DNA from 3 places in the Paenibacillus sp. 7523-1 genome. Region 1 is predicted to be linked to each of the others. Evidence: riboswitches for the same ligand, from Rfam matches in the RefSeq annotation. Region 1 holds a riboswitch; each other region holds the start of a gene.
The links. A riboswitch is a leader RNA that binds a small molecule or an ion and turns the genes downstream of it on or off. The one in region 1 is predicted to bind thiamine pyrophosphate.

Region 1 (6,891 bases):
CAGACTCGAGAAATTAATCATTTAGCCAAAGTATCGATGTACGAGTGTACGAGCTTCTGCAGTATCTTTTGTACCATGAACCAAAACACGTCCATCCTGAAAAATCACCAATCGATGCGCCCCTGTCGTAAAAGAGATCAGGAACGGATTAACTTCAACTGGTCCTTCATCAAGCCTCCTCAGACGCTCAGCCGTATCTTGAAGATTCAGCTTCATGGAGCGAGAAGGACGAATCTGTACCGTATCCCTACCGCATAACACATCGGTTTTCTCCAGATTGGCAGCGGAAAGGTAAGGATAGGAAGCGGTATTTCCACAGGAAGGACAATCTGCTTTTTTGGCCCCATCCACATTTATGGATATGTACTCATTCCGCCATACATCAAAAGACAACAGCTTACGCCGCAGCGCACTTTCATTACCGCTAAGAAGCTTCATCGCTTCTGCTGTCTGGTTCGCCGTTACCATCTGCACAGCCTGGGGTATAATCCCCGATGTATCGCAAGTATCTCCGCCAAGCGGTACCTCTCCAAGTAAACAGTTCAAACAAGGAGTATCCCCGGGCAGGAACGTATACGTGATACCATAACTCCCCACACACCCCCCATAAATCCAGGGAATGCGGTACTTCTGGGACATGTCATTAATCAGCAGCCTTGTATCAAAATTATCCGTGGCATCCATGATAAGATCTGCATTTTGAATGAGATCCTCCAGCTCGTCTGCACGGACATCCATCACCTTGCCTTCAATGCCAATCGAAGAGTTGATATCGAGCAGGCGTTTTTGTGCTGCCATCGCTTTTGGCATTCGCTGAACTGCATCCTGTTCAACATAGAGCTGCTGTCGCTGCAGGTTGCTCCATTCCACATAGTCCCGGTCCGCAATGGTAATGTGTCCAATACCTGACCTGGCGAGCGTCTCTGCAATGCCAGTTCCCAGTGCTCCTGCCCCCACGATAACAACCCTGCTGTTGTTTAGTCTACGCTGACCTTCTTTGCCAAGCGGAGCATATCGTTCCTGTCTCGAATATCGATCACTTTGCTCCGTTGAATTTGTTTCTTCTATCATGTATGAACCATTCCTTCCGCCGGACTGCTGGCTGCCGCATAACGCTTAACGGGTATCATGCCTGCTTCATAAGCAAGTCTTCCTGCCTCAACTCCCATTCGCATTGCTTTTGCCATTTTAACTGCATCCGTTGAACCGGACACCGCCGTATTCAGCAGCACACCATCCGCCCCCAGCTCCATGGCATAAGCAGCATCTTTCGGGGAACGCAATCCCGCATCCACAATTACAGGAACAACCGCTTGTTCTATTATGATTTCCAAATTGTATGGGTTGATAATGCCTCTTCCTGCTCCGATCGGTGAGGCACCTGGCATGACTGCATGAACCCCGAGCCGTTGAAGCCGTTTGGCTAAAATCACATCATCCGAGATATAAGGCAGTACGATGAATCCTTTTTCCAACAAGATCTCGCAGGCCTTGTACGTTTCGATTGGATCAGGCAGCAGTGTGACTCCATCTCCGATCACTTCTACTTTTATCATATCACAAAGTCCTGAGGCACGGGCAAGTTCAGCGGTTCGGACGGCCTCTTCTGCAGTGGAAGCACCCGCGGTATTAGGAAGTAAAGTGAATCTCTTCAAATCGAGTGTATCAAGGAAGTGGCGTTTATCCCGCTCTTCCAAGTTCAAGCGTCGAACGGCAAAAGTCAGCACTTCGGTTCCTGAAGCTTCTACCGCTTGACTCTGTATATCCAAATCGTCAAATTTGCCCGTACCCAACAACAATCTAGAATGAAATGAATGATGTCCTACCTTCAGCATGTTTTAACCGCCTCCCACAAAATGTACGATCTCAATTCGGTCTCCGTCTCTTAATACAGTCGATGCATGGTGCTCCCTCATCAAAATCTGACGATTTAACTCAACCACCACAGTTTTTACCTGCAAATTAAAGGATTGCAGCAGCTGATCTACATGATTCAAATCGTCATTAATGTTCATGCTCTGCCCGTTTACGATGATGTTCACTGCATAATCTCCTTTCTGCTCAAACGCTCCGGACTCAATTCATCAATGCCAAGTTCTTCCGAAGAATGGCCAGCAATCAAATCAGCCATCAGACTGCCGGTTATTGCGCTCAGTAAGATGCCGTTTCTGTAATGTCCAAATGCTGCATATAGCCCAGGTACGCTTTTACAAGCTCCCAGATAAGGCAAACCGTCAGGAGTCGCTGGTCGAACCCCTGCCCAAGCACGGATAAACTGGGCTTGCTGAATTCCAGGGACCCAGCCTGCTGCGGATGCAAGCAGCTTTTGAATACCTTCAACAGTTACATCACGATCCGAGCGCCCTGGTAAACTGGTTGCTCCGATCCAGACTTCGCCGTTTGCTTTGGGGACAATGTATACATTATCTGCATAAACCGTCTTGTCAGGTCGGTAATCTGCATCATGTTTCGCATATTGTATTGCTGCAATTTCACCTTTCACCGGAAGAGTGGGCAGGTTAAGACCCACCTGTTTCAACATCTCTCCACCTTGTAATCCAGCTGCGACAACAACATGCTTACACGTTAATCTTCCAATCGACGTTTCCATACCCTGGACTCCACTCGAATCCGCAGTTAGACTTACATTCTGTACACCTTCGATTAATTTGGCCCCCATTGTTTGAGCTGCGACCGCATAGGCACGTGCCAAATTGACAGGAAGAAGTTCACTTTCTGAAGCTCTATACAGAGCCCCGAAAGCTTCCTTGCTTATCCATGGGGCTTCACGTTGAAGATTGGAATGATCCCACCAAATTTGCTCTGTAAGCAAATCTGTACTTTTTCTGGTATCGCTATACTTTTTCATCTCGTCTTCATTCCGAAATGGTGTAATAAATCCATTCTGCTGCAAGCCAATTTCAATGCCGCTTAGTCGTTGAATCTGTTCTTTTTGCTGATGCAGTCGTTTTCTACTTTCATATGCTAGTTTTGACATCATAGTAGTATGAAACGTCTCGCTGTCTGCAGCTAACATGCCCGCTGCGGCAGAAGATGTCTCACTTGCAATACGCGCACGCTCGATTAAAATTACTTCTTTACCTCGTGAAGCTAGCTCATACGCGATGGCACAACCTATAACGCCGCCTCCCACCACTATCGTTTCCGCATGAAGCTTGCCACGAAGTTCTCCACGTATTTGGGCCGTAAAAGCTGCTCCATTTCGGTAAAGGCTGCCACTTCGTCTTCGACCTCTTGCTTCTCCGCTCATTCATTCACCTCCGCGATTCGTTCTTATTTCTATCGTTCAATAGCCTGCCTCAAGGCTGCTGCTGCGCTTTGCGGATTATCGCTAGCCCAGATAGATGATATTACTGCCGCACCACTTGCTCCGACTGCACGTACAGCAGCTATGTTTGCCGGTTCAATGCCGCCAATGGCAATTACGGGAATGGAAACGCCTGAACATATTTCAGACAGGGCGGATAGCCCTCTCGGCTTGATCCCAGGTTTACTGCTGGAGGAAAATACATGACCATAAAAGAGGTAATCTGCTCCGCGTTCTTCAGCTTCTCTAGCTTCGTGAAGAGAGTGAACAGAAATGCCGAGACGAAGTCGATCGCTTTTGTTCAGGCTGCTGCCTTGAATAGTCGTCATATTGGACTGGCCCCAATGAACCCTCTGAATTAATACATGCTTTTCCAATTCATTCAGCTCACATAGACCATTGATCACGATCCTGTCAGATGGAATTCCTGCGTACAGCAAACTATACGCCCATTGAATTTTTTGTTCGGTGGTTAGATGTTTCTCCCGGATGTGAATATAGTCAAGCCAGGGCCATACATCCGTTGCAATCTTCACAAAACGTTGTTCATCCCCTATGCCCGGCGAAACAGCATGCAGTTCAAACGATAATGAATTCACAAGTTTCTTAGAGATATCCGTTTGGTTTCACCTTCCCTGCTGTCAATATGTAAGCACAAAAAAGCCACTCCCGTAGGGAGTGGCCGCGATAACATGTCAAGTTAGTTAAACGAGCTTTACATGCCAGTTGTCAGGTATACAAGCTATAAACCATAGCCTTGATATATACGAGATATCTTCATGTTCCACTCGTGAGCATTCACATTCGCTGCAAAATCGAATATTAATTTGCCCATATCATTAACTAAAACGCGCCACTTCCCTACGCTGGTATAATCCAGATCAGGTGCAAAGGGTCCGGAATCGCATTATTCCATCTCAGCCGCAACGAGCGGCCCCCCTAGTGATCATATGAAGTTGTAGCCTATGTTACCATAGTCACCTTTTTTTGTCACCGTTGATTTCTCAAACTCATGTTGATGTTTGATTGTAGAGTACTTCATTGCTCCACAACAACTAGTTTTTCTCAGACCAGGCTTCGACGTCCCATGTCTTGGTGACCCAATCCTGATAAAATTCAGGTTCATGGGAAACGAGCAATACTGTACCTTTAAACTCTTGCAGAGCTCGTTTTAGCTCCGCTTTTGCTGTTACATCCAGGTGGTTTGTCGGTTCATCAAACAGGATCCAATTGCTTTCACGCATCAGAAGCTTGCACAAGCGAACTTTCGCTTGTTCTCCCCCACTCAGTGCACTCAGCGGGCGAGTGATGTGCTCGTTTTTCAAACCACAGCGGGCCAGATGCCCTCGTACTTCGTTCTGCGTCAGGTGAGAGAATTCGTTCCACACATCTTCAATCGGCGTAATATTGCCCGCACGGACCTCCTGTTCAAAATAAGCTGTCTCCAGATAATCCCCCAGGAACGTTTTACCGCTAATTGGAGGTATCTTTCCCAATATGGTTTTAAGAAGTGTCGACTTACCTACACCGTTACATCCGACAATGGCTATTTTCTCACCACGTTCGATTGTCATTGTCATTTTAGGCAGCAAAGGGTAGGAATAACCAATCTCAAAATCAATTCCCTCGAATACTGTTTTGCTGCTGGCACGGGCATCTTTGAATTTAAATGTCGGTTTTGCTGCTTCATCCGGGCGATCGATTCGTTCAATCTTGCCCAGCTGCTTCTCACGGCTTTTAGCACGTCCGGAAGTGGAGGCTCTTGCCTTGTTACGCTGAATAAAATCTTCCTGTTTCTTAATATATTCCTGCTGTTTCTCATAGGCATCGATATGTTGTGCTTTTTGCATATCGGCCATTTCAAGAAACTTATTGTAGTTGGCAGCATATCGCGTCAATTTAGCAAATTCCAGATGGTAAATGACGTTAACGACTTCATTCATGAACTCCGTATCATGCGAAATCAGGATAAATGCATACGGGTAATCTTTTAAATATCGCGTTAACCATTCGATGTGCTCAACGTCCAGGTAGTTTGTTGGCTCGTCCAGCAAAAGAGCCGTCGGTTTCTCGAGCAGCAACTTGGCGAGCAATACTTTGGTCCGTTGTCCCCCGCTTAGAGCAGCGACGTCACGATCAAGCCCAATAGCGGATAATCCAAGGCCATTCGCCATTTCTTCCACTTTTACATCAATCAAATAAAAATCACCCTGCTCAAGCTGCTCCTGGATTTCACCCATTTCTTCCAGCAGTTTTTCAAGCTGGTCTGGGTCTGCATCAGCCATCTGGTCTGTAATGGCCAACATTTCTTTTTCCAGTTCAAGCAGGGGAAGGAAGGCATCTTTTAAAACGTCACGGATTGTTTTGCCAGGAGTCAGCTTGGTATGCTGATCCAAATATCCGTACCGGACTTTTGGTGTCCACTCTACTTTCCCGCTATCTTTCAGCAATTTTCCGGTCAAAATATTCATTAAAGTGGACTTTCCTACACCATTTGCTCCGACCAGGCCTACACGCTCTCCTGCAAGTAAACGAAAAGATACATTTTTAAATAACGTGCGGTCACCAAAATTGTGACTAACGTTCTCTACTGACAATAAACTCATGAGATGAGGTTGCTCCTATCTATTTAACATTACTTTTTTTCGGTATTGTTGATACCGGTCAAGTTCTGAACTGAAACCCTATTTTAGCACAGGACCTGCCTTTTCTGAAAGCAATGTAGTAGGCTCAGCAGTCTTACTTAGTGAACAACCTTGTTAATGTAACAATTCCCCTCAAAATACCCCGCAGCCGCGGCCTGCTTCGCATCTGTAAAAACTTCTTCAGCTCGGAAGTTATTTTTACATGTTGCTGGATAATAATACTTTATGCCGGTTGAAGGTTCTATCCCTCCAATGACTGCAGTTCTTTTAACCAACCTTCCTCCGCCGATGGCATAGGTGTTTACCTTCAGGCTTCCTACAGGCAAGCCCTGAATAAATGCCATGATCCCCGTATCATTAATCGTATTGTACCAATCCTCCTGAGAAATAAGAGGCAGGGTAAACGTATAGGATATCCCGTTTCTTCTTGCAAACTCATTATGCCGATTAATGACTTCGGCAAGATTCTCCTGCACGCTCATGATGATACGAGTTTGTCTGACCTGCTCAAACGAATTTGAATTTTGCAGCAATGGAATTCCACTAGTTGAAGCGAGTTCCCTTTGAAAACCTTCAATCCATTTACCCTGAACGGCATCATAAGCATATACATAACCGTCGAGTGTAAAATTAATGCTGCTGCCGTCTGAATCTGAATATGTATAGGGCATTTTTGGACTCCATACCTGGTGGAACGAATCATCAGTCTCACCCGTCATCTCCGCTTCCTTAGCTAAGATATAATAACCATCGTAATCCAGTACAACTATGGCTGGTATGTAATTAAACAGTTCTTGTATCGCCTTTGGATCATCATATATGCCCATATTCAAGGCCATCGTCTGAGTGAATGTCTGAAGCGCCAGTTCTTTATCGGCCTTTACGAATTTGGTGGAATCATACCCTGCCTCACTGTTT
Region 2 (6,891 bases), on a different contig from region 1:
CGAAGCGCTCGCCTTTATCACCGGATTTTCCCCTTAAAGAGGGAATTCAAAAAATCTGGGGATAACAGCGATCGGAAGAGGGTACTGCAATCGCAGTGTTAAGTGTAACGTTTATAGGCTCAACTTATTTATCTACCAAAAGGAGGAACCAAGATGATCCGCATGCCTATTCAGCAAATGATCCCGTACCACCACCAATATCCGCGCAACACGGCGACCACTGCTCCCAAAAAGGAGAATGAGAACACTCAAGGTCTATCCTTTCACGAGATTCTGCAGCAAAAAATGGCTCAAAAGAACGTATCTCCTTCCATGCGATAAAATGAAACCTGACTGTATTGGAGTCTGACTATAGAACCGTCCTTCTGCCATTTGGCGGAGGGACGGTTGTTGGCATTGGTTTAAACGCTGTACAATTCCCGGCCCGTGTTTCTATAATGGATTAAATATCTGCAGCACTCACGACTCACAAAAAAGAAGCATTGGCAAAGGGGATGTCATTATGATCACGATCGGCTGTTATCACGCTCACTACTCCAACATCGCACTCATTGAAGAGGCGCTCGTCCCCTATGAAGTGGAACTTGTGCATTATGTCGATCCCGGTCTGGATCGCCTTAAGCAGGATACGGACTTCTCAGAGGCTGTCATTCGAGAAAAGGTATCCCGGACATTAAAGTGGATTGCCCAGTGTCATGCAGATGCGATTCTAGTCACCTGTACCCTGTTTGCTGCAGTACTGGCGCACGAAGCCCATCATGTCTCCATCCCCGTTATCGGTATTGATGATCCATTATTGCAGAAGCTGCAGCAGGATTCGCAGGAATACATTCTTGCTTTTACCAATCCAGCAACGGTTGAAGGAACGATGGCACGGGTGAATGAAGCACTACAGCAAGGTGAAACTAACGGGCAGGCAAACGTTGCGGCTCCTTCGAGAACAAAGGCCGCACTAATTCCTGGTACATTTGAATTGATCATGCGCGGCGATAAGGAAGGATATATGGAGGCGGTGACAACGGGCCTTCAGCAACTCGCTGCACAGTCACCAGAGAAAACAATTGTAGCTGCTCAGCTATCCATGGCTCCCGCGGCTGCCCTTGCTTCAGCAAATACGGGTAGTGAGATTTACAGCCCGCTCGCATCGCTGGCATCTTATTTGGAGCAGCAATTAAAAATTGGTAGACGTTAGTTAGGGTTATTCATTGCGTGAATGAAAGCTACCTCTGCCTTTCACGCATTAAAAAGGCTCTCGAAGGAGGGCCTGACTCAGAGGAATACCTGACGTCAACGCTGTGCTTAAGTAGCCGTTAGCCGGCTCCAACATAGAAATATCCGGAAGTTTACTTTTCTTATCAACGAAGCTAAAGGATTACAACTAAAAGCCGTTCTTCTCCCAGTAGTGGAGAGAACGGCTTTTATATATCTTAGGCTGCTTAAATTGCGCTGTAACGAGCTTAGGTTCGGGTTCGGTATTCCTCAGCCTTCTCCTGCATTCCGGCCGCTACAGCCTCATTCTCGGACAAGCCTTTGTCTGCGGCAAATGCACGAATATCCTGCGTAATGCGCATGCTGCAAAATTTAGGTCCGCACATGGAGCAGAAATGGGCCTCCTTGGCCCCTTCAGCCGGGAGTGTCTCATCGTGATAGGACAGCGCACGTTCCGGATCCAGTGACAGGTTGAACTGGTCCCGCCAGCGGAATTCGAAACGGGCCTTCGACAACGCGTCATCCCGGCGCTGTGCACGCGGATGGCCTTTGGCCAGATCAGCGGCATGTGCCGCAATCTTGTAGGCAATAACGCCCTCCCGGACATCATCCTTGTTTGGCAGGCCCAGATGCTCCTTTGGTGTCACATAACAGAGCATCGACGTTCCGAACCAGCCGATCATCGCCGCTCCAATGGCTGAGGTAATATGGTCATAGCCTGGTGCTATATCGGTTGTCAGCGGACCGAGTGTATAGAATGGTGCCTCCTTGCAGATCTCCATCTGAAGGTCGACATTCTCCTTAATCTTGTGCATCGGCACATGTCCTGGCCCCTCAATCATCACCTGCACATCGTGCTTCCACGCAATCTGTGTCAGTTCACCAAGCGTAGCAAGTTCAGCCATCTGGGCTTCATCATTGGCATCATAGATGCTGCCCGGGCGGAGTCCATCTCCGAGAGAGAAGGCTACATCATACCTTTTCATGATTTCACAGATTTCCTCAAAATGCGTATATAAAAAATTCTCCTGATGGTGTGCAAGGCACCATGCCGCCATAATGGAACCACCCCTTGAAACAATGCCAGTCATCCGTTTGGCCGTCATCGGTATGTAACGCAGCAGTACGCCTACATGGATTGTAAAGTAATCCACACCCTGCTCAGCCTGCTCAATGAGCGTATCCCGGTACAACTCCCAGGTGAGTGCCTCAGCTTCGCCATTCACCTTCTCCAGCGCCTGATATAGCGGCACCGTCCCGATCGGTACCGGGGAATTGCGGATAATCCATTCCCGAGTGGTATGGATATCCTTGCCCGTGGAAAGATCCATTACCGTATCGGACCCCCAGCGTACCGCCCAAGTCATTTTCTCCACTTCTTCTTCAATCGAAGAGGATACGGCAGAGTTGCCAATATTCGCGTTGATCTTCACGTGGAAATGACGTCCGATCAGCATCGGTTCGCTCTCTGGATGATTGATATTCGATGGCAGAATGGCCCTTCCGCTCGCCAGCTCCTGCCGGACGAATTCCGGCTCCACGCCCTCACGGATAGCAGCAAACTCCATCTCAGGCGTAATGATGCCCTGCCTCGCATAGTGCATTTGGGTGACACAGCGTCCGGATTGTGCACGCAGCGGTTTGCCGCGGAGGCCTGGATATTCTTCAGCTCCGGTTCTCTTGCCTCCAGGCTTCAGCCCGTTATCCTCCGGTTTGACGGTGCGTCCCTGGTACGCTTCTACATCGTTTCGTTCCGTGATCCATTGTGCACGCAAAGCTGGCAGGCCTGCCCGGATATCGGCGTGAAATCCGGGATCCGTCATAGGGCCGCTCGTATCGTACACGCGCAGCGGCTCGTTATGCTCCACCCCTTGGGGTGTATTCGTGTCATGAAGGGCAATTTCACGCTCGGGTACGGCAATGTCCGGACGCGAGCCCTGAATGTAAACTTTGCGGCTGCCGGGAAACGGTTGGACCCGTTCAGCAGCCACTGTTCCCTTTTCCAACCCCTGCCCTACATGTTCCTGTGCTGTTGTTCTGTTGTTTGTGCTCATCGCTACCTCTGCCTCCTCGTTGATTGTCCCATGGATGGGCCAGTTTGATTGCTCATGCACCCGTTCCATATCATCCACGCATAGGCAAGAAAAGAGCGGCCAACTTCCGAAGAAAGAACATTACAGCGGCATAGCACAGACAGAATCTGGCACAGGCATAAGTGGGTTACACCCAACTCAGCTCCCCCGCAAAAGAAGATAATCCCCTCTGCTGCGAATGATCGCTTGACGCTGTAAATAAAAAAAGCCGGTTCCCGAGGGAACCGGCTTATGTCCATCACCCATAACAAGCCTGATGCCAAGCTCCCACAAGTGGAGACATGCCAAAGGCTGGATTATGCAGGTGTTCGTGGTTATATCGCCGATTACTTCCCTACGCTGGTATGATCCAGATCAGGTGCAAAGGGTCCGGAATCTCATGCGATCCCGTCTCAGTCCGGACAATTCGGACTCCCCCAGTAACGTTAACAGTTGCGGTATGTGTACCGCAGTTTCATATTCAATTCATTCCAGCCCCGCTGGGCTGTCCATTACAGACTAGCGCAAGCTCATCAGAAAAACAACCCTTTATCTTCCATTGCATGCCGGATCAGGACAACATGAGGCCCATCTGCGCGGCTGCTTCCTTCAGTACAGGTGCATATTCGTGCAAAGTTTCCTGGGACAGGCGGCTAACGGGACCCGATACGGATAGCGCAGCAGCAATATTCCCCTTTCGATCCATAATGGGAACCGATACTGCAGCCGCTCCAGGCTCACGTTCTTCGTAGCTGGTCGCATACCCATTCTCCCGGATATCGCCCATCTGGGCCAGATAAACTTCGGGATCGATAAATACGGGCCATTCGGGGCCATTCATCAGCTCCTCCCGGTCTTCTTCCGTCGCAAATGCCATGAGTACCTTGCTGGAAGCCCCTACGGATAGAGGAAGACGTACACCAACCGGAGCCACCCGCCGGATGGCCTGATCACTCTGAACAGCCTGAATACGGATACGCTCACTGCCATCCCGCAGGTACAGACTGACCGTCTCACCCAAACGATCTCTGAGCCGCTCCATCGCTGGAAGCAGCAAAATAGCAGGGTCATCACTACGGGACATATGAGCAGACAGCTCCCAGATTCGAATGCCGAGCCTGTATTTCTCAGTGGCCGCATCGCGAATGACGAATCCCTTCTCCTCCAGCGTCGCCATCAGACGATGAACCGTACTTTTGTGCAAACCAATCTGGCTCGCAATTTCCGTGAGTCCAAGATCGCTCCGTGTGGTAAAACATAATAATATATCCAGCGCCCGTTCTACAGCCCGGACGGTTAATTTGCGGTCTTCCATGGCATAAAGCCCTCCTCATGTTTCATCACATGAAACTTGGTTACATAAATTATATGAGAAACGATCTCATCTGTAAACTAAAATGAGCCAAATCATGACGATAAGAAGTGTAAATATTTTCTTTTTATAAGACTAAACCCCCTGCAATTTGCACCATCAGGAAATGTTACCCATATATCTTTTGGACTATATAACAATTGCGTAACAAATGCCTCCAATCAATTGACTTTGACTATATGGAAACATACGATAAAGATATAAAAGCAAGACTTTGCTGCACATGCCAGCAAGGACTCCACGACATACTATCTGATCTGAACTCGTTGTTATCTTCAATTGATCTTAATAAGGAGGGGCAATCATGTTTCCGACATCCCAGAGCGAAGCCCCGCTGCAAACGAAAGTGTCCGATCTGCCTTCTTCGTTATCACCGAGGCTGATCCGGTTCAAACATATTATCGTAGCGTTGCTGCTCTCCGTTGTATTTTTTCTGCTCTTTTGTTTCATCGCCTTACACGGCTATATTGCCTGGGTATTATCCAACCCGACCGTAGCTCCCGTGTTCTCCAATCCCATGCAGGCCAAGAACATGAAATACGAGGACATCACGTTCCCGGCAGCAGATGGCAGCCGTACGATGCAGGGCTGGTATATCCCCGCAGACACAGATGTCAACAAAACCATTATCTTCAGTCATGGATATGGGGCCAATCGGGAGGAAACCTGGGTTCCCATGTATGACCTCGCTCACTATGCCCACCAGCTCGGGTTCAATGTCGTGATGTTCGACTATGGTTTCGCCTCACAGGTGAACAAGGCAGTCGCTACAGGAGGCAAAGCCGAGTCCCAGCAATTGCTTGGTGCCATTCAGTTCGCCAAGCAGCGCGGTGCTCAGGAGCTTGTCGTCTGGGGATTCTCAATGGGCGCAGGCACAGCATTACAGACTGGGCTGCTAACCGAGAACGTGGATGCCATGATTCTCGACAGCACCTTCCTGCTGGAGCCGGATACACTGTATCACAACATTCATAACCAGATTGATCTGCCGCGACAACCTACTTTGCAGATCATGAATCTGTTATTCCCGGTTCTGAATGGCACCGGATTACAGCAGATTCCGTATCAGGAAGTCAAAAAGAAAGACTATCCGTTCCCGATCTTCTTCATTCACGGGACGGAGGATGAGAAGGCTCCATATCCAATTGCCGAGCTTCTCGCCGCCAACCAGACGAACACCTACTCAGAGGAATGGATCGTTCAGGACGCGCATCATGAGCTGATCTTCCGGGAACATCCGAAGGAGTATCTCCGCCGTGTCTCTACGTTCCTGAGTCATGTGACGAAGACAAGCAGCGATGATGTGGAAAATACCAATACCGGAGAATAGAATCTTCCGGTGATCAGAGCCCCTATGGGGCTCTTTTTTTATGCACACATAGGACAACATGGCAGGAGAATATACTTTTGGGACGATTATAAATGGTTAATCACACCGTATCCCTTGAAGGGCTGATTTTACAATTTAATTGAATGGAGGTTTGCCGCATATGAATTGGTCTGGCTATGGACCCTTGCTGCCTCTGCGCATCCTAGAGGAGATAAGGTTCTGGAAGGAGCAGGAGAAAGAGCATACGCTTGTTATCCGGGCACTGGTTCCCGATCTGGAGCCCACTTACGTGAAGCTGCTTGAAGAATGGGCAGTGACGTTTGAAAATACCGAGAAGGTAGCCAACCAGCTGCTGAAACAGCTGTTACCCGGAACCCATCCGCCTGCCCCTTACATCATCGGATGTGTGGAACAGCTTGTCGCCTCTGCACGTTCACAATCGCGGGAGTTCATCAGGCAGCTGTACGTCCTGCTTGAGCAAAGTGCCGCTGTGCAAGCTGTCCCGCTCGCTAAGGCAGTCATTCTGCACTTTATCCGCGAATCGGAGTATTTCCTCGGCGTACTCGATACCTTGATTCAGCCTGGAATCATGCGGGATTCGGCAAGTGATGCACCCTTTTCTTTGGAGAAGTATGTTCAATTGTCAGGACGCACCGAGCGTGAAGCAGCGGAGGAGCCGTCTTCCGTTGCTGGAAAAGCTAACGCTCCGTCAGCTCCATCAGCTCCGGCACCTTCATCATCTTCTTCACAGGTGCAGTATTCAGAGGTCTCCGGTCTATCACCTTCTTCCGGTACGACAGAGAGCATCACCTTACCTTCTACACCTCCAGTAAAGGAGAGACCTGTTCCGATTGGAGGACACACGCTGCCTCCTCTGCCGTATGCCTACAACGCACTCGAACCACATA
Region 3 (6,891 bases), on a different contig from region 1:
CTGTGCGGTAACGGCTGTAATGACAGACAAGCCGTAAGCGCCCAGCTCCTGAAAGGTTTTCAGATCCGCCTGAATGCCGGCCCCGCCGCCATTATCCGACCCGGCAATCGTAAGTGCCTGCGCCATACTCATTGGGTATCACCACCAAGCTGTCGAATCCGAGCCTGCTGAGCGACCCCGTCCGGAGTTACCAGCGCAAGCTGGTTTAACAGCTCGATCTGGAAACTGCCTGGCCCGAGATGGGCTGTGCGCGCTGCCGCGATCTCGGCTGCAACGCCATAGAAGGCAAGTGCTTCAACAACACTGCTTAGCAATTCTTCTCCTGAAGGTGCAATCGCAGCAAAGGCACCTATGATGGAGCTAAGCAAACATCCTGCACCAGTGACCTGGGTGAGCAGGGCATGTCCATTTTGCGTCAGGAACGTGGTCTGCCCATCCGTAATGATATCCTCGCGTCCAGTGATAACGACAATGCAGCCGAGCTTCTGCGCTGCCCGCTCGGCGATCCCGGTGCGGTCACCTTCGCCTTGGCCTGCATCGACACCCTTGATGCTCCAGTTCTCGCCTATGACATTGGCGACTTCCGCCACATTACCGCGCAGTACGGTAAGTCGAAGCTCGCGCACGAGCATCTGAACCGTATCCGTGCGATAGGCCGTAGCGCCAGCTCCCACCGGGTCAAGTACAACTGGCACATGATGGGCATTGGCTGATTGTCCGGCGAGGCGTATGGCCTGGACAACCTGGTCATCGAGTGTGCCAATATTGAGCACGACCGCTCCGGCTATTTTAGCAACATCGGCTACCTCTTCATGCGCGTAGGCCATGAAGGGAGAGGCGCCAAGTGCGAGCAGACCGTTGGCCGTAAAGGGAGCAACCACGAGGTTGGTGATATTGTGAACCAGTGGATTTTGAGTACGAACACGTGCTAGATATGACATTTGAAATTCCCTCCTGATAAGCCAATATTTTTTAGCAGCAACTGTACTTTTTATTTATCCTGCAAGTTGATAAACGCATCCACGGCCTGTACCGAATCCGGAATCAATTCACGTTGTACCAACCACATCCGCACGTTTTCCCAGGAGGAAGACTCCTGCCAGCCGAACGGGATACCTTCTTCAGTCATGAGCGGAAGCAGAATGTCCAGGCTCTTTGTTTCAATTTCCCGATCCAGCGGGGACGTCTCATTTTCGTGTGTGAGCAGGATGTTCAACGCTTCATCGGGATGCTCGGTCACATAGTTCTGACCTTCCTGGATCGCTTTGACGAAGCGGGTGAGCTGATCCTTCTTCGCCTCAATTCCCTCGTCGCTTGCCGTGAGAACGAGTTCGTAATAATCCGGCACGCCGTAATCGACGGGGTTAATTGACTTAACGGGATGACCTTCTTTCTCGAGAATCAACTGTTCATGATTGATAAAACCACCCATGATCGCATCGGCCTGACCGGAGGCCAGTGAAGGGATCAGATCGAAACCGACATCCACCAAATTCATGCGATCCGGATCACCGCCATCCTGACTAATCATCGTACGCACCATGGCTTCATATAGGGGAACGGAGGAATACCCTACCGTCAGTCCTTCAAGATCCTTGGGTGAGTTCACCCTCCCGTCCGTTTCTGTCAGCAGATGAACGAGTGGATGCCGAACGACAGCGGCAATGGATCGTACGGGGATGCCTTCTCCACGGGCTAGCAGAATTTGCGGCTGATAGCTCAGCGCCAGATCGACTTTGCCAGCGGCTACAAGTTTGAGCGCATCATTCGTATCGGCAGGCATCTGAATGTCCACATCGAGCCCTTGGTCTGCGAAGTATCCCTTTTCCTGAGCTGCGTATATAAAGGAATGGACTGCGTTCGGATACCAGTCAAGCATGATGGACAATGAATCATGGTCACCAGACGATGATCCGGTTGCTGTTGAATCTGTGCTCTGTACCTGGGGATCGGAATCGGACGATGATGGGTTCGCACCCGTATTGCCACAACCGCTGACGATCAGCAATAAACAGATGAGGGCAGGAAGCAGGATATGAATGAGTTTCTTTTTTCTCATGGATAAATGGGCCTCGTTTCGTTCATTTTTGTTTGGTTCCAATCGCTGATATGTTTCAAAGAGATCTACAGGAAGGAGCACGTGTTATCTCATTGCGATTGCCTTTTCATCGACTTTCCTCTGCCTGCATGGTCTGCATTCCGTTTCAATCCGAGGGTTCGCTCCAGCCAGGCTATATACACGAACAGTCCGATGCCCAGCAAGGATAACAGCAGAATGGAGGCAAACATGGCATCGGTATTCATGCTGCTGGACATTCTGCGGCTGAAATAACCAAGACCTTTGCTGCCTCCGAGCCATTCGCCAATGGTTGCGCCGACCACGCAGTACACCACCGACATCTTCAATCCTGAAAAGAAAGAGGGCAGCGCAAGAGGTACCTGAAGCTTGCGAAACAGATCCCACTTGCTTGCTCCCATGGTCATCAGCAGTTCGCGCTGTTCCGGGTCGCCTTGACGGAGACCATCATAGGTGCTGACCACAATCGGGAAGAATGCGATCAGAAATACCACAGCAACTTTGCTCCAGAGTGTGTAGCCAAACCACAGAATGAATACAGGAGACAGGGCAATCAGTGGAATGGTCTGGCTGATTACGATGAAAGGATACAGCGCCTTTTCAATCGAAGGGCTGAGGTGCATGCCCGCTGCCAGAGCGCTTCCGGCCACGATGGACAAGCCGAAGCCAACTGCTACCTCCATCAATGTGGCAGGTAGATGGGTTCCGAGGAGCAGACGCCGATGCTCAACTAGAGAACTTACTATCGATGTAGGTGCAGGGATAATGAAAGAAGGAACCCAGCCTAATCGAACGATGCATTCCCAGCTGGCAAGCATCAGGAGGAGAAGCGCAGCGAACAGGCCATAGCGGGCAAACCATCTGCTGACGTTAAAGCTTCGCATGTAATTGTTCCTCCAACCGTTGTCGCATCCGTATAAGATCCGGATCGTAGACCATGCCCGAATGTCTCGGACGGGGCAGAGGTACCGTCATGTCCAGCAGCTGCCGACCGCCAGGAGTGAGAAGGATAATCCGGTCACTTAATAACAGGGCTTCTTCGATATCATGCGTGATAAACAGTACCGTTTGGCGGAGGCTTTCCCACAATTCAAGCAGCCAGCGATGCATCTCCCGCTTGGTCATGGCATCGAGCGCGCCGAAGGGCTCGTCCAGCAGCATCAGCTGTCCTCCCGTCAGCAAGGTACGCAGCAGGGCGACCCGCTGCTTCATGCCGCCGGACAGTTCGTCCGGGTAGGCATGCTCATAGCCGGATAAGCCGAATCTGTCGAGTCCGGCCATAATGTCAGCTCGCAGCTTCACCTTGTCCTGCTTCCTCGGGGCAAGCTCCGAGGGAAGCAGACAGTTCTCCATAACCGTCCGCCAGGATAACAGCAAATCCTTCTGCGGCATGTAGGCAACCCGCCCGAGTCGCTGTCCTGGCGGCACCCCAGCAATTTCGATCGTGCCATCTGTGGGTTCAAGCAAGCCTGCCAGCAGCTTGAAGAGTGTACTCTTGCCCGACCCGCTGGAGCCGATCAGCGAGACGAATTCTCCCTTTTTTACACACATCGACACATTGGAGAGCACGGGGGAATGTCTCTGATCCGGAAAAGTGAAGGTCATGTTGTTAATCTGTACATCGTTGCTCATCTGGTTCCTTGACCCCCTTGGAATAAAAACTGCCTGAACGGAAATGCACGTTGTTTGCGATCTGTTGTAAGTAAACGCGAAAAAGCCCGCCCATTTCCGGAGAAATGAGTGGGCTTGTTAAGTTCAACCGACATTCATGTACATATGAATATGAAGAAAATCCGTTAACTGAAAGTCCGCTCCACTTCCCTCCGCTGGTATGATCCAGATCAGGTTCAAAGGGTCCGAATACATTCATTCGTCTCAGCCGCAAGGCTCCCCTAGTGCAATCGTTCAAAATATGCAGTTGTGTACACAGCATATATCACGTGCCCGCGAGATGTAAAGAGGGCTTAGTGACAAAAGTTAAACGTTAAACCCATTCGCGGATTTACCTTGGCTTCCTAACCCGATATAATGGTGATGGCACATATGGGCCGGATTACAAATGAGGGTGGGACTGTTCTCCCTCCTAAGCAGAATGGGGACCCCGAGTTGAAAACGTTCAAGAAAGTATATATTGAAATTACAAGCATATGTAACCTGGCATGCAGCTTCTGTCCGCAGACCAAGCGTGCCAAAGGATTCATTGACCCTGAAGTCTTCAACAATATATTGGATCAGATTAAGCCACATACCAAACACATTTATTTGCATGTCAAAGGGGAACCGTTACTTCACCCCAAAATTGATTTGTTACTGGATTCCGCACACGAGAAGGGATTCAAGGTAAACATAACAACGAACGGAACATTGCTGCCCAAGACCCAGCATAAGCTGCTTGGCAAACCGGCGTTGCGACAAATGAACTTCTCGCTGCACAGCTTCGACGGGCACGAGGGATCGACGGACCGTGAGGGTTACCTCAGCAACATTCTATCTTTTGCCCGGGAAGCTGTGAAACATAATGTGATCATCTCGTTCCGGCTCTGGAATCTGACGCAGGATAACTTCACGAATGCCCAGATGAATCGGAACCGGGAAACACTGGAGGTACTGGAGCGCGAGTTCAATCTGGATTTCCGCATTGAGGAAAAGGTGGTTCCAGGCAGCGGCGTCAAAATTGCGCCGAATGTCTATCTCAATCAGGACCACGAGTTCCAATGGCCAAGTCTGGATGCACCAGAGGATGATGGCAAAGGTTTCTGCCACGCGCTGCGCAGTCAGGCGGCCGTACTGGTGGATGGAACGGTTGTTCCGTGCTGCCTCGATGGCGAAGGTGTCATTAATCTCGGTAACGTCCATGAGAAGTCATTCTCGGAGATTGTCGAAGGTGAGCGGGCGAACAATCTGGTTTATGGTTTTTCCAAGCGGGAAGCCGTGGAAGAACTATGCCGGAAGTGCGGATATCGTCAGCGGTTCGGAGCCTAGTCAAATAAAAATGTGTTTAGAGCGTGCCATTCGAATCTTTATTTCGGGTGGTGCGCTTTTCTATTTTTATTGCAGAATAGTTTAGATGATAAAAATTGAAATCAATCCAGGATAAAAACTTTTTTGTAAAATCATAGTTTAATAAACTTGTTTTTATGAGTTTACATGGTATTATTATCCTATTGATCAGGAGGTGATATAGTTCCTAAGATTCATATGTTGTTATTCTTTTTTACTAGAAGTCTATTGAGGAGTGTGTTTTAGTTTTGAATTCAAAATGGAAAAAGTTTAATCGCAAACTATCATTAATGCTTTCTACGTCGCTGGTTGTCTCCATGTTATCTCTTAATTTATCCGTATCGGCAGAAGTAGCTACTTCTAAGAATTCTTTTACTGATATTGATCATTCGTATGCCAAAACTGAAATAACCAAATTGGTGGAACAAGGAATACTTACAGGTTTTTCTGATGGGACCTTTAAGCCTTCTGATTCCGTAACAAGAGCTCAACTGGCAAAAATCATGGTTGGTGCGCTTCATTTAAATCCGGATACTGCTGAGGCAAGCCAATTCAAGGATGTTAAGGAAGATCAGTGGTATGCCGGGTATGTAGGCGCACTTGTCAAATCTGGTATTGCTCAAGGTACTTCGAAAGATAGCTTTTCACCTAATAAGAACGTAACAAGAGAAGAATTAGCTGTATTTTTCGTTAGAGCTTTTGGTTGGAAACAGCAAAACGTACCGAATCCGTCATCCAAACCTCAACTTTTTGATTTGGATCAAGTATCGAATTGGGCAAAAGATTCTGTGTCACTGGCCTACCAATCTGGTTTCATCAAAGGATTAGTTCAAAAAGATGGAACAGTAAAATTTAATCCTTCGGGAATTGCAGATCGCCAAGCATTAGCGAGACTTGCATATGAGTTTGTAATGAATAAATCTACATATGATAGTTACATGACTCCTGCCAAGACAGGGGATGAAACTGAAGATTCTAATGAAGCCAAACCGGAAACGACAAAACCTTCTGAAGGTAGTAGTAAAGGAAGTAGTGGTAGCAGTTCCGGAGATAAAGGGAACGGTAGTAACAATGGTGGAAATAATGGAGGCGGGGAACAAGCTCCTAGTAAAAACCTTACCGCTCCAGGTGAATATACGCTTGGGGATGTAACTGGAAATGTAACTATTAGCTCGCAAGGTGTCACTCTAAAAAACACCAAAATAAATGGTAATTTGAAAATACTTGAGTCCGTAGAAAACGGTGACGTGACTCTTGATAATGTTAATGTTACGGGAACCACTGAGATTTATGGCGGAGGACCTAACAGTATTCATGCGGTGAACTCCGTTCTAGCAACAGTGATCGTTGACAAAGCTGATGGCAGTATCCGTCTGGTCCTTGAAGGTGGAAGTGATGTTCAGCAGATTGAAATTAGATCTGGTGCGATTGTACAGAATGTTTCCACGGGTCAGGTTGGACCAATCGATATTGCTGAGTCGGTTCCGCATAATGCTTCGGTAGCTCTGAGCGGCAGTTTCGACTCCGTAATGGTTCATGCGGAGCAAATTTCAGTGGAATTCGGAGATAACTCCACCATTGGCAATCTCGAAGTATTCGAACAAGCATTGAACACCTCGTTTAAAATTAACCATGGTGCGGTAGTGAATCGGGCGATATTGAATGCAATCGTACAATTTTCTGGAGAGGGAGCATTACATTCGGCTCTGGTTAATGTAGAAGGCATTGATTTCAGTCAACTGAATCAGTCCCCAACCATTGAAGCAGATCCTACGGTGACGAGTGTCGTTTATTCACCGGAAGCAGCAGAGTTT

Region 2: it holds a riboswitch for thiamine pyrophosphate, as region 1 does, so the genes downstream of both, thiC (phosphomethylpyrimidine synthase ThiC) here and CHH60_RS00555 (thiamine phosphate synthase) in region 1, are expected to answer to the same signal.
Region 3: it holds a riboswitch for thiamine pyrophosphate, as region 1 does, so the genes downstream of both, CHH60_RS21230 (ABC transporter ATP-binding protein) here and CHH60_RS00555 (thiamine phosphate synthase) in region 1, are expected to answer to the same signal.

The regions. Positions count from the first base shown of each region.
Region 1 is NZ_NPBR01000002.1:95,218-102,108, reverse strand. It holds gene CHH60_RS00575 (ThiF family adenylyltransferase) at 22-1,071, opposite strand; gene CHH60_RS00570 (thiazole synthase) at 1,068-1,835, opposite strand; gene thiS (sulfur carrier protein ThiS) at 1,839-2,042, opposite strand; gene thiO (glycine oxidase ThiO) at 2,039-3,271, opposite strand; gene CHH60_RS00555 (thiamine phosphate synthase) at 3,301-3,927, opposite strand; TPP riboswitch at 4,170-4,279, opposite strand; gene abc-f (ribosomal protection-like ABC-F family protein) at 4,384-5,934, opposite strand; gene CHH60_RS00545 (hypothetical protein) at 6,072-6,891, opposite strand, start outside.
Region 2 is NZ_NPBR01000030.1:44,227-51,117, reverse strand. It holds gene CHH60_RS30015 (hypothetical protein) at 154-321, shown strand; gene CHH60_RS27585 (hypothetical protein) at 503-1,192, shown strand; gene thiC (phosphomethylpyrimidine synthase ThiC) at 1,458-3,263, opposite strand; TPP riboswitch at 3,617-3,730, opposite strand; gene CHH60_RS27575 (IclR family transcriptional regulator) at 3,853-4,596, opposite strand; gene CHH60_RS27570 (alpha/beta hydrolase) at 4,958-5,983, shown strand; gene CHH60_RS27565 (Fe-Mn family superoxide dismutase) at 6,144-6,891, shown strand, end outside.
Region 3 is NZ_NPBR01000020.1:895-7,785, forward strand. It holds gene thiD (bifunctional hydroxymethylpyrimidine kinase/phosphomethylpyrimidine kinase) at 1-132, opposite strand, end outside; gene thiM (hydroxyethylthiazole kinase) at 129-941, opposite strand; gene CHH60_RS21220 (ABC transporter substrate-binding protein) at 992-2,059, opposite strand; gene CHH60_RS21225 (ABC transporter permease) at 2,149-2,961, opposite strand; gene CHH60_RS21230 (ABC transporter ATP-binding protein) at 2,948-3,709, opposite strand; TPP riboswitch at 3,879-3,981, opposite strand; gene CHH60_RS21235 (radical SAM/SPASM domain-containing protein) at 4,184-5,059, shown strand; gene CHH60_RS21240 (S-layer homology domain-containing protein) at 5,326-6,891, shown strand, end outside.